3 regions of the Streptomyces sp. NPDC017991 genome follow, and region 2 is predicted to be linked to each of the others. Evidence: riboswitches for the same ligand, from Rfam matches in the RefSeq annotation. Region 2 holds a riboswitch; each other region holds the start of a gene.

Region 1 (3,264 bases), on a different contig from region 2:
GAGGGCGTCCAGGTCCGTGAAGTTGGACATCAGGGGGATCGCGCAGACGGCGACCCGCAGGATGTCCTCACCGACGGGGGAGGAGACCTCGGACTCGCGCACCGAGCCCCGCAGGGACACTCGGAGCCCGTCCTCCTCGTCGATGCCGAGCCCGTGCCGGAAGGGCAGGATGCCGTAGGTGTGCCGCCCGGTGAGCCCGTGCAGCATGTCGACGCCGGGTTCGAGCAGGGAGACGTCCCCGCGGAACTTGTTGACGAGGAACCCGGCGACCAGCTCCTGGTCCTCGCGCGACAGCAGGGCCACCGTCCCGAAGAACGAGGCGAAGACCCCGCCGCGGTCGATGTCCCCCACCACGAGGACGGGCAGCCGCGCGCCCCGCGCGATCCCCATGTTCACGATGTCGGTGCGCCGCAGGTTGATCTCGGCGGGACTGCCCGCCCCCTCACAGATCACCGCGTCATACGTGCCCCGCAACTCGGCCAGACAGTCCAGCACGGTCCCGAGCAGCGCCTCCTGACGGCCGCCGTGATAGCCGCGCGCGCTCAGCTCGCCCACGGGCTTGCCCATCAGGACGACCTGGCTGCTGCGGTCACCGCCCGGCTTGAGCAGGACGGGGTTCATGAGCACGGAGGGCTCCACGCGGGCGGCCTGCGCCTGCATGGCCTGCGCACGCCCGATCTCCGCGCCCTCCCGCGTCACGAACGAGTTCAGCGACATGTTCTGCGCCTTGAACGGCGCGACCTTGACGCCCCGGCGCACCAGCCACCGGCAGATGCCGGCGGTCACGACGCTCTTGCCCGCGTCGGAGGTGGTACCGGCGACGAGGAGCCCGCCGCCCGGTCCGCCGCCCGGCCTCCCGCCCGTTCCCCCGCTCATGACGTACGCCCTTTCGTGACAGGTGACTTGGCGAGCGGCCCGGCGTGTGACGTGGTGAGCGAGGTGACGAGGGAGGTGACGAGCAGCCGCCCGGCGACACTCGCGCCCAGCGCGAGGAGGCTCACCCGTCGCGAGAGCCGGACGGCCCGCTCGATGTCCTCGACCCGCACGGCCCGCCCCGGACCGTTGAGCACGGGCCGATGTTCGACCCGTCCCGCGTACGAGAGCGTGCCGCCGAGCCGTACCCCGAGCGCACCCGCGAACGAGGCCTCCACGGGCCCGGCGTTGGGACTCGGATGCTTGCCGGCGTCGGCGCGCCAGGCGGTGACCGCCCCACGTGGATTCCCCCCGGCGACGGCGGCGAGGACCGCGGTCAGGCGCGCCCCGGGCCACCCCACCACGTCGTCGAGCCGTGCGGAGGCCCACCCGTACCGCCGGTGGCGGGTCGACTTGTGCCCGACCATGGCGTCCAGGGTGTTGACGGCCCGGAACCCGACCAGCCCGGGCACGTCCGCGACCGCGCCCCACACCAGGGCGCCCACGACGGCGTCGGAGGTGTTCTCGGCGACCGACTCGACCACCGCGCGGGCGATCCCGTCGGCGTCCAGGGCCTGCGGGTCGCGCCCGCACAGATGCGGCAGCCGCTCACGGGCCACCTCGATGTCCCCGGCGGCCAGCGCCCCGCCGACGGCCCGGGCCTCACGCCCGAGCGAGGTCCCCCCGACCACCGCCCAGGTGGCCGCCGCGGTCAGGACGACGGAGGCGACGGGGGAGGTACGTACGGAACGCCTGGCGGCCACGGCGAGGGAGACGGCGCCGCCCGCGCACACCGCGGTGTGCAGCGCCCCCCATCCCCGGTGGTCGCGCCACAGGGCCCGCTCGACGGTTCCCGCGGCCCGGCCGAACGCGGCGACCGGATGCCCCCGGCGGGGATCGCCGAGCAGCAGGTCACCGAGGAGGCCGACGGCGGCGCCGTACGCGAAGACGCGATCGGCTCGCATCGGTTCAGCCCGCCGTCACGCGAGGCGAGACCCTCGTACCGGGCCCGGGCCCGGGCACACTGGTCCACAACAGGTGGGCGCACATGGCGATATGTCCTCACTCAGGGTGTCCACGCCCTGGTTCGACGAGACCGACGGCGAGAGTTCCTGGCTCCCGGGGGATCGATTCCCCGGTGACAGTGGCGGGACCGCGCCGGATTCGCACCGGCTTCCTCTTCTGCCGACGTACATGGCCTCGGCAGTCCACCACGGTCCGAGAACACCCGTCAACTTGCTGTTGACCTGCGACGGGAGAGTGTGCTGAGACCCACATCCACCGACGGGCCCGCCCCGCGGACCGGTTTGCCGCGGACGTGCGACCGCCCTGCCGGGACCGCGGACGAGGCGGCTCCGGCAGGGCGGACGGTGACACTGCGGGCGTACGGCCCGACGGCCGTACCGGTCAGGCGACGATCAGATAGATCCCGTACGCCACGGCCGCCGCGCAGGCGGCGAAGCAGGCGTACGCGCCGGTGACCGCGAGGGTCGCGGAGCCACCCTGTGCGGCGGCCGACTCGCGCTTGGTGAGGCCGACGATGCCGAGGGTGAAGAGGCCCACGAGGGCGACGGTGGAGATGAGGCTGACTCCGAACACGGAGCCGAGGGCTGCCCAGTCGATCTTCATACGGTTCGTTCCTTACACCGTGGCCGGACGGGCGGGCTCGGCGTCCGGGCCCGGGATGGTGGTCTTGAGGTCGATGGCCGGGACGACCGGACCCGCGGGAGGCGGGGTGACGGCGGCGATCGCGGTGGTCACGACGCCCGCGGGCTCGTGGTCGTCGTTGACGTTGTCGACGGTGACGGGCTGGCGGCGGGACAGCGTCCAGATGACCGCGGAGCCGGCGATCAGCAGCGCGCCGGTGAGGACGATGCCCCAGGTGCCCTGCTTGGTCAGGAACTCGGCGCCCGCGCCCACCAGACCGGCGGCGGGGAGCGTGAGGCCCCAGGCGATGAACATGCGCGTCGCGGTCGACCAGCGGACGACACCGCCCTTGCGGCCCAGGCCCGAACCCATCACGGCGCCGGAGCAGGACTGGGTGGTCGAGAGGGAGAAGCCGAGGTGCGAGGAGGCCAGGATGACCGTCGCGGCGCTGGTCTGGGCGGCGAAGCCCTGCGGCGGCGCGAGGTCGGTGAGGCCCTTGCCCATGGTGCGGATGATGCGCCAGCCGCCCAGGTAGGTGCCGAGCGCGATGGCGATACCGGCCGAGACGATGACCCACAGGGGAGGGTTCGAGCCGGGCGCGAGCACCCCGCCGGTGACCAGGGCCAGGGTGATGATGCCCATGGTCTTCTGCGCGTCGTTCGTGCCGTGGGCCAGCGAGACCAGGCCCGCGGAGGTGATCTGACC
Region 2 (3,264 bases):
CAGGATCTCGGTGCACAGGTTCGAGGAGTGGACCGTGTGGCCGGGCAGCGCCGTCTGGTTGGCCGTGCGGTTGGCGGCGTCCTTGAAGGTCATCCAGCCGTTGCCGGTCTGCGCGAGGGTGCGCATCATGCGCCCGTACAGATCGCGGGCGGGGATGGTCTTCCTGGCGAGCCCGGCGGCTTCCGCCTCGCGGTACGCGGCCTCGAACTCCCCTCCCCACAGGTCGACCAGCTCGGGCACGTCCGAGGGCGAGAACAGCGACCAGTCGCGGTCCTCGTTCACCCGGCGCATGAACTCGTCCGGGATCCAGTGCGCGAGGTTCAGGTTGTGCGTGCGCCGGGCGTCCTCACCGGTGTTGTCGCGCAGCTCAAGGAACTCCTCGATGTCGGAGTGCCAGGTCTCCAGGTAGACCGCGGCCGCGCCCTTGCGCCGGCCGCCCTGGTTCACCGCGGCGACCGAGGCGTCGAGGGTCTTCAGGAACGGGACGATGCCGTTCGAGTGCCCGTTGGTGCCGCGGATCAGCGAACCGCGCGAACGGATCCGGGAGTACGAGAGCCCGATGCCGCCCGCGTGCTTGGAGAGGCGGGCCACCTGGTGGTAGCGGTCGTAGAGGGAGTCCAGCTCGTCCAGCGGCGAGTCGAGGAGATAGCAGGACGACATCTGCGGATGCCTCGTACCGGAGTTGAAGAGCGTGGGGGAGGAGGGCAGGTAGTCGAGGCGGCTCATCAGCCGGTACAGGGAGGCGACCTCGTCGACGGACCTGGTCGTGTCGTCCTCGGCGAGACCGCTCGCCACGCGCAGCATGAAGTGCTGGGGCGTCTCGATGACGGACCGCGTGATCGGGTGCCGCAGCAGGTACCGGCTGTGCAGGGTGCGCAGGCCGAAGTAGCCGAAGCGGTCGTCGCCCGCCAGGTCGATCAGCGTGTCGAGCCGGGCCGCGTGGAGGCGTACGAACTCGGCTGTGCGGTCGGCGATCAGGCCCTCGCGGTGGCCGACGGCGACCGACTCGGAGAAGGAGCGCACGCCCTGCGAGGCGGCCTCCGCGGCGATACCGACGGTCAGCAGGCGGGCGGCCAGCTTCGAGTAGACCGGGTCCTCAGAGATGAGACCGGCGGCCGACTCCGTGGCCAGCTCACGCAGCTCCGCGGTGTCCGCGGCGGCGGACCGGCCGCGCAGGGCGGCGGCGGCGACCCGGCCGGGGTCGGCGCCGGGGAGGTCGGCGGTGAAGTCGGTCAGGATCCGCAGCAACGCGGTTCCCGGTCCGTCTGCCTCGGCCCTGTCCTGCTGGTCCCGGCTCGCTGTCGCGGAGACCGGATCGGCTGGCGCGATGGTCACGTGGGGCTCTCCCTCGCTCGGCACGGGGCCTCGGCGGGAGAGGGTTCGGGGCACACGGGGGTACGCGCCCTGGGCAGCGGTACGCCGCGTCCACCGGCCCACTCCACGAGGCCCGGACGTCATGCGCCCGGGCCGGTCGGCCTGGGCGCGCTGTCGGCAGGTCCTCGGACTGACTCCCGTACGCGGCCTGCGGGCATGCGGACATCCGATGTCGGACATCTGGGCATGCGGGCATATCACGTACAAGTACACCGTTGCGGGACAGTTCCGGATTCGCACCGGATTCCCCTGCGACGACAGCGAGCATGAGCATACATCTTGTGCCGGGCTCCGGAAGCACCCCCACATGTTGTGTCGTATCGGCTCCGGGCGCTGTGACGGAGGGTGTAGCGACAGGCTCTAGAGGGTCAACTCGTAACTGAGGAGCATGATGTCGTCCAGGTGCGGCACGGGGTTCCAGTCACGGCCCGGGGCGCGGGTGAAGCCGAGGTGCTCGTAGATGCGGTGGGCGCTGTGCATGGTGCGCTGGGTGGACAGCACGATGCCCCCGCAGCCCTCCACGGCCCGCGCGCGGTCGATGCAGGCGCGTACGAGGGCGGTGCCCACGCCGTGGCCCCGGGCCTCCTTGGTGACCGCCAGCATGCGTATCTCGGCCTCGTCCGCGCGTGAGATCTCCGCCATGGGCCCGCCGCGGGGTACGAAGGTCACACCGCCCAGGAGCCGGCCACGAGGCGCGCCTCCGCCCCGAACGGCCGCGCCGGCCGGATCCGCCGCATCGAACGCCTCGACGGCTGCGACCGCTTCCACGGCCACCAGTACGTCGGCCGCGGCGGCACGCTTGGCCACGTTCCGCAGTTCGCCGAGGTACTCGTCGCTCTCCCCGAAGTCGAGCAGCCCGTCCCCGAGATACGCCTGCGCGGTGATGTCCCCCAGTGCCGGGTACTCCTCGGGCTCCGCCCGCCTGATCACGATGTCCATGCCCGGCAGTGTGCCCGAGGAGGCCCACGAGGGCCGCCGGATTTCTCGCGTCGCCGTGTGCGGGGCTTAGCCGGCCGCCGGCCACAGGGGCAGGGTCGAGACGAAGTCCTTCGTGAAGTCGCGCGGGCCCGGGCCGAGGGCCACCCGGCCGGTGAGGCGGACCCGCGCGGTCAGGGCGGGCGACTCGGGATAGTAGATCCGCCCGGCGGCCGAGGGGACGAACACGGTCTGGCCGCGCGTGAGTTCGGCGGCCGACTCCACGACGACCGCCCCCTCCGCGAGCGTCACGAACGACTCGTCGGCGCACACACCGACGGCGAGCGGATCGTGCAGCGGACAGGTGCCGTCCCCGCCGCTGCGACGGTACGCCTCCATGTAGACCCGCAGCAGCCGGGCGGCGAGCGCGGTGCCGGGGCCCGCCGCCTCCAGGGCCGCGAGGTCGGCGGGCCTGAACAGCCAGCGGTGCGAGGCGTCCAGGTCGACCATGGTGAACGGGATTCCGGAGGACAGGACCAGCTCGGCGGCGTCCGGGTCGGCCCACATGTTGAACTCGGCGACCGGTGTGATGTTCCCGGGCACGCGGGCGGCGCCGCCCATGAACACGAACTTCTTCACGCGCCGGGCGAAACCGGGGTCCTCCAGGAGCGCGATCGCCACATTGGTGAGGGGTCCCGTCGCGCACACGGTCAGCTCGCCCTCGTACTCCCGGGAGAGCCGCAGCAGCGTCTGCGCGGAGGACTCCGTCGGGTGCGCCGCGGTCGAGTCGGGCAGTGTCTCGTCGCCGAGTCCCGCGGGGCCGTGGAAGTCGGCGGCGACGCGGTACGGCAGGCGGGTCAGGGGGCGGCCCGCGCCGCGGTGGACGGGGACGTCCGCGTCGATGCGGAGGGTTCGCGCCAGGGCGCGGGCGTTGAGGTAGGTCTGCTCCGCGGGGAGGTTGCCGCCCACGGAGGT
Region 3 (3,264 bases), on a different contig from region 2:
TGCCGGCCGCGGCGTCCTCGCCGTAACCGGTGGTGTCGTGCACCTCCAGTACGCAGATCAGCCGGTTGGCCTTGCACTGGGCGATGACGGCGGCCACATCCTCGGGGCTGTTCTTGCTCCAGCGGTGACCGTCGGAGAGGACGACACGGACGGAGTTGGCACCGAGCGCCTTGATGTCGGCCAGCGACTGCGTCTCACCCGGGTACCAGGTGTGGGCGTGGTTGACGCCGCGCATGACGAAATCGTTGCCGTTGCCTTCGAGCAGGCGGCCGTCGTCGATATGGAGGCCGGTCGCGAGGGCGCCCGGAGACGCGCCCGGCGGGTCACCGGGCACCTGGGCATGTGCGGTGGTCGGTGCGAGCGCGCCGAGAACGACGAGCCCCAGGAAGGCGGCCAGCCCGGCGAGCAACGCGCTGACAAAATTCTTCCGTGTCGTGCTTCTTGTTCTTCTCACTGCGACTCCAGGGAGTGAGCGCCAAGAAACTTGGGTTTCGGGAAAGTGGGAGCGCTCCCATAGAGGCATCTCGCCAGGAGCACGTCAAGACTTGGCGCATGCTCGGGCGTGTAACGGATGTGCCGGAGGGGCCTTGGGGGAGGCCCCTCCAGGGCTCATCAGGACCCGGCGGCGCCGGGGGCAGGAGCGTCGAAGGGTACGGACGTGTGCTGATGGACGATCAGCCAGCGGTCGCCCGTCAGCCGGTAGCCGGTGGTCACCCGTGCCGTCGTGTCCAGAGCGCCGCCGCCGGCCAGTGTGGCGCGCATCCGTACGAGCGCGTGGCTGAAGGCGATGCTCTCGTCGACCCGGACGCGGAATTCGAGCACCTCGCGCTCCACCGGCCCGGACAAGGCCGAGAACCACACCTCCTCGGCCTTGCGGAGCGCCGCGACCCCGCGCTGCTCCAGACCGCTCACCGGGTGGAACACCTCCACGTCCGGTGCGTAACAGGCCATCGCCCGGTCGAAGTCCCGCTCCCGTCCGGCGGCCGTCAGTTCCGCGTCGAGCCGGCGGATCTCCCCCTCGGCGTCCTCGTCGTCCCAGAACGCGCGCACCTCCATGGCCCCGAGGGCCGCGACCGGATGCTTCGCGGCGGCCTGAACGGCCTCCTCCAGGCTGTCGCACTCAAGGATGTCGTACCCGGCGACGTACTCCTTCGTCTCCGCGAACGGCCCGTCGGTGCGCAGCACTTCACCGCCGCGTACGCGCACCGTCACCGCGTCGGCCGGGGGGCGCAGCCGGTGCCCGTGGAGCCGTACGCCGCGCCGCACGCTCAGCTCCTCCACCCATGGTTCGACAGGGGCCATGCCCGAGGCGTCGGCGGTGTCGTCGCCGCAGACCAGCAGCATGTACTTCATGGTTCCTCCCGGTGTTCCTGAGACCCTGTACCTCACCGACGAACCGGGGCGAGCCGAATCGACGCCCCCGCAGCATCTCTTGTGCGCAGGGCGGCTGAACAGGCGCTCCCTTCCCGTCGGGAGTACCGGCGCGCGCCGCGTGACCACTCTCACGCCCCCCGAGGTCCGCTTGTCACCACCCCAGTACGCGCACTACTGTCACGACGCCTTGGTGCTCGGGAAATCGGTGTGATGCCGGTGCGGCCCTCGCCACTGTGATCGGGAAGTCCGGCTCCGGCCCTCGCGGGCAGCCACTGGGTCCTCGGACCCGGGAAGGCGGAGCACGGATGGTGTTACCCGTAAGCCAGGAGACCGGCCAAGGCGCGTCAACCATCCACGAGGTGCTGGAGAGGGTCTGCTGAGCCATGCACATTGCCGAGGGTTTCCTTCCTCCGGCGCACGCGGTCGCCTGGGGCGTCGCGTCGGCGCCGTTCGTCGTCCACGGAGTCCGGTCGCTCACCCGTGAGGTCAGAGAACATCCCGAGAGCACGCTCCTCATCGGCGCGTCGGGGGCCTTCACCTTCGTTCTCTCCGCACTGAAACTGCCGTCGGTGACCGGGAGCTGTTCGCATCCGACCGGCACCGGCCTGGGTGCCGTCCTGTTCCGGCCGCCGATCATGGCGGTCCTGGGCACCATCACCCTGCTCTTCCAGGCGCTGCTGCTCGCGCACGGCGGGCTGACCACGCTGGGCGCCAACGTCTTCTCGATGGCGATCGTCGGCCCGTGGGCCGGTTACGCGGTGTACCGGCTGCTCCGGCGGTTCGACGTGCCGCTGATGGTCGCGGTGTTCTTCGCCGCGTTCGTCGCCGACCTGTCCACCTACTGCGTCACCAGCGTGCAGCTGGCGCTCGCGTTCCCCGACCCCAGCAGTGGATTCCTGGGCGCGCTCGGCAAGTTCGGCTCGATCTTCGCCGTCACCCAGATCCCGCTCGCGGTGAGCGAGGGGCTGCTCACCGTGCTCGTGATGCGGCTGCTGGTGCAGTCGAGCAAGGGCGAACTGACCCGGCTCGGCGTGTTCCTGGCCGGCAGGCAGTCCCGGTCCGCGAAGTCCGGAACGGCCGAGTCGAACGACACGAACGAGATGAACGAGACGACCGGGACGGTGGCCCGATGAGCCGTAACGCGAAGATCAACGCCCTGCTGCTGCTCCTCGTGGCCGCGCTCGCCGTCCTGCCGCTGGCCTTCGGCATGGGCGACCACAAGAAGGAGCCGTTCACGGGCTCCGACGCGGAGGCGGAGACCGCGATCACCGAGATCGAGCCGGACTACGAGCCGTGGTTCTCGCCCCTGTACGAGCCGCCGTCCGGTGAGATCGAGTCGGCGCTGTTCGCCCTCCAGGCCGCCCTCGGCGCGGGCGTCCTCGCCTACTACTTCGGCCTGCGCCGGGGCAGGCGCCAGGGCGAACTGCGGGTCCTGGCACAGCGGGAGGGCGGCCGGACGACGGCCGGGGCACCCGGCGGCGCCGGTGAGTCCGCGGCCGGACCGAACCGACCGACCGAACGGGCCTGAGCCTTCGTGCTGCCGATCGACGCGGCGGCGCACAGCAGTCGCTGGCGCCGCCGCCATCCCGTCGACAAGGCCGTGCTCGGTCTCGGCCTGACCGTCCTGGCGATCTCCCTCCCGCCCTGGCCGGGCGCCGCGCTGGTCCTGGTGACCGCCCTCACCGTGCTGCTGGGCCCGGCCGCGGTGCCCGGCCGACGGCTCTGGCGCGCCTACCGGGTGCCGCTGGGCTTCTGCGTCACCGGTGCGCTCCCCCTGCTGCTGCAGGTCGGCGGCCCGGACGGGTTCGTGACCCTGGCGGCGGGCGGTCCGGTGCGCGCCGGTGAGCTGTTGCTGCGTACCTCGGCCGCCTCCCTCGGCGTGCTGCTGTT

Evidence for each region. Region 2 has a riboswitch for cobalamin ahead of ACH4DZ_RS11760 (ribonucleoside-diphosphate reductase subunit alpha). Riboswitches for the same ligand answer to the same signal wherever they lie in the genome.
Region 1: another riboswitch for cobalamin. It lies ahead of ACH4DZ_RS39890 (cobalamin biosynthesis protein); the one in region 2 lies ahead of ACH4DZ_RS11760 (ribonucleoside-diphosphate reductase subunit alpha).
Region 3: another riboswitch for cobalamin. It lies ahead of ACH4DZ_RS03420 (energy-coupling factor ABC transporter permease); the one in region 2 lies ahead of ACH4DZ_RS11760 (ribonucleoside-diphosphate reductase subunit alpha).

Annotation. Positions count from the first base shown of each region.
Region 1 is NZ_JBIRGP010000018.1:131,716-134,979, forward strand. Features, by position in the region: gene ACH4DZ_RS39885 (cobyric acid synthase) at 1-876, opposite strand, end outside; gene ACH4DZ_RS39890 (cobalamin biosynthesis protein) at 873-1,877, opposite strand; cobalamin riboswitch at 1,999-2,132, opposite strand; gene ACH4DZ_RS39895 (hypothetical protein) at 2,320-2,541, opposite strand; gene ACH4DZ_RS39900 (anion permease) at 2,554-3,264, opposite strand, start outside.
Region 2 is NZ_JBIRGP010000003.1:732,804-736,067, forward strand. Features, by position in the region: gene ACH4DZ_RS11760 (ribonucleoside-diphosphate reductase subunit alpha) at 1-1,335, opposite strand, end outside; cobalamin riboswitch at 1,473-1,694, opposite strand; gene ACH4DZ_RS11765 (GNAT family N-acetyltransferase) at 1,735-2,313, opposite strand; gene ACH4DZ_RS11770 (nucleoside hydrolase) at 2,380-3,264, opposite strand, start outside.
Region 3 is NZ_JBIRGP010000001.1:789,250-792,513, forward strand. Features, by position in the region: gene ACH4DZ_RS03410 (cellulase family glycosylhydrolase) at 1-454, opposite strand, end outside; gene ACH4DZ_RS03415 (nuclear transport factor 2 family protein) at 613-1,353, opposite strand; cobalamin riboswitch at 1,546-1,728, shown strand; gene ACH4DZ_RS03420 (energy-coupling factor ABC transporter permease) at 1,758-2,507, shown strand; gene ACH4DZ_RS03425 (energy-coupling factor ABC transporter substrate-binding protein) at 2,504-2,902, shown strand; gene cbiQ (cobalt ECF transporter T component CbiQ) at 2,909-3,264, shown strand, end outside.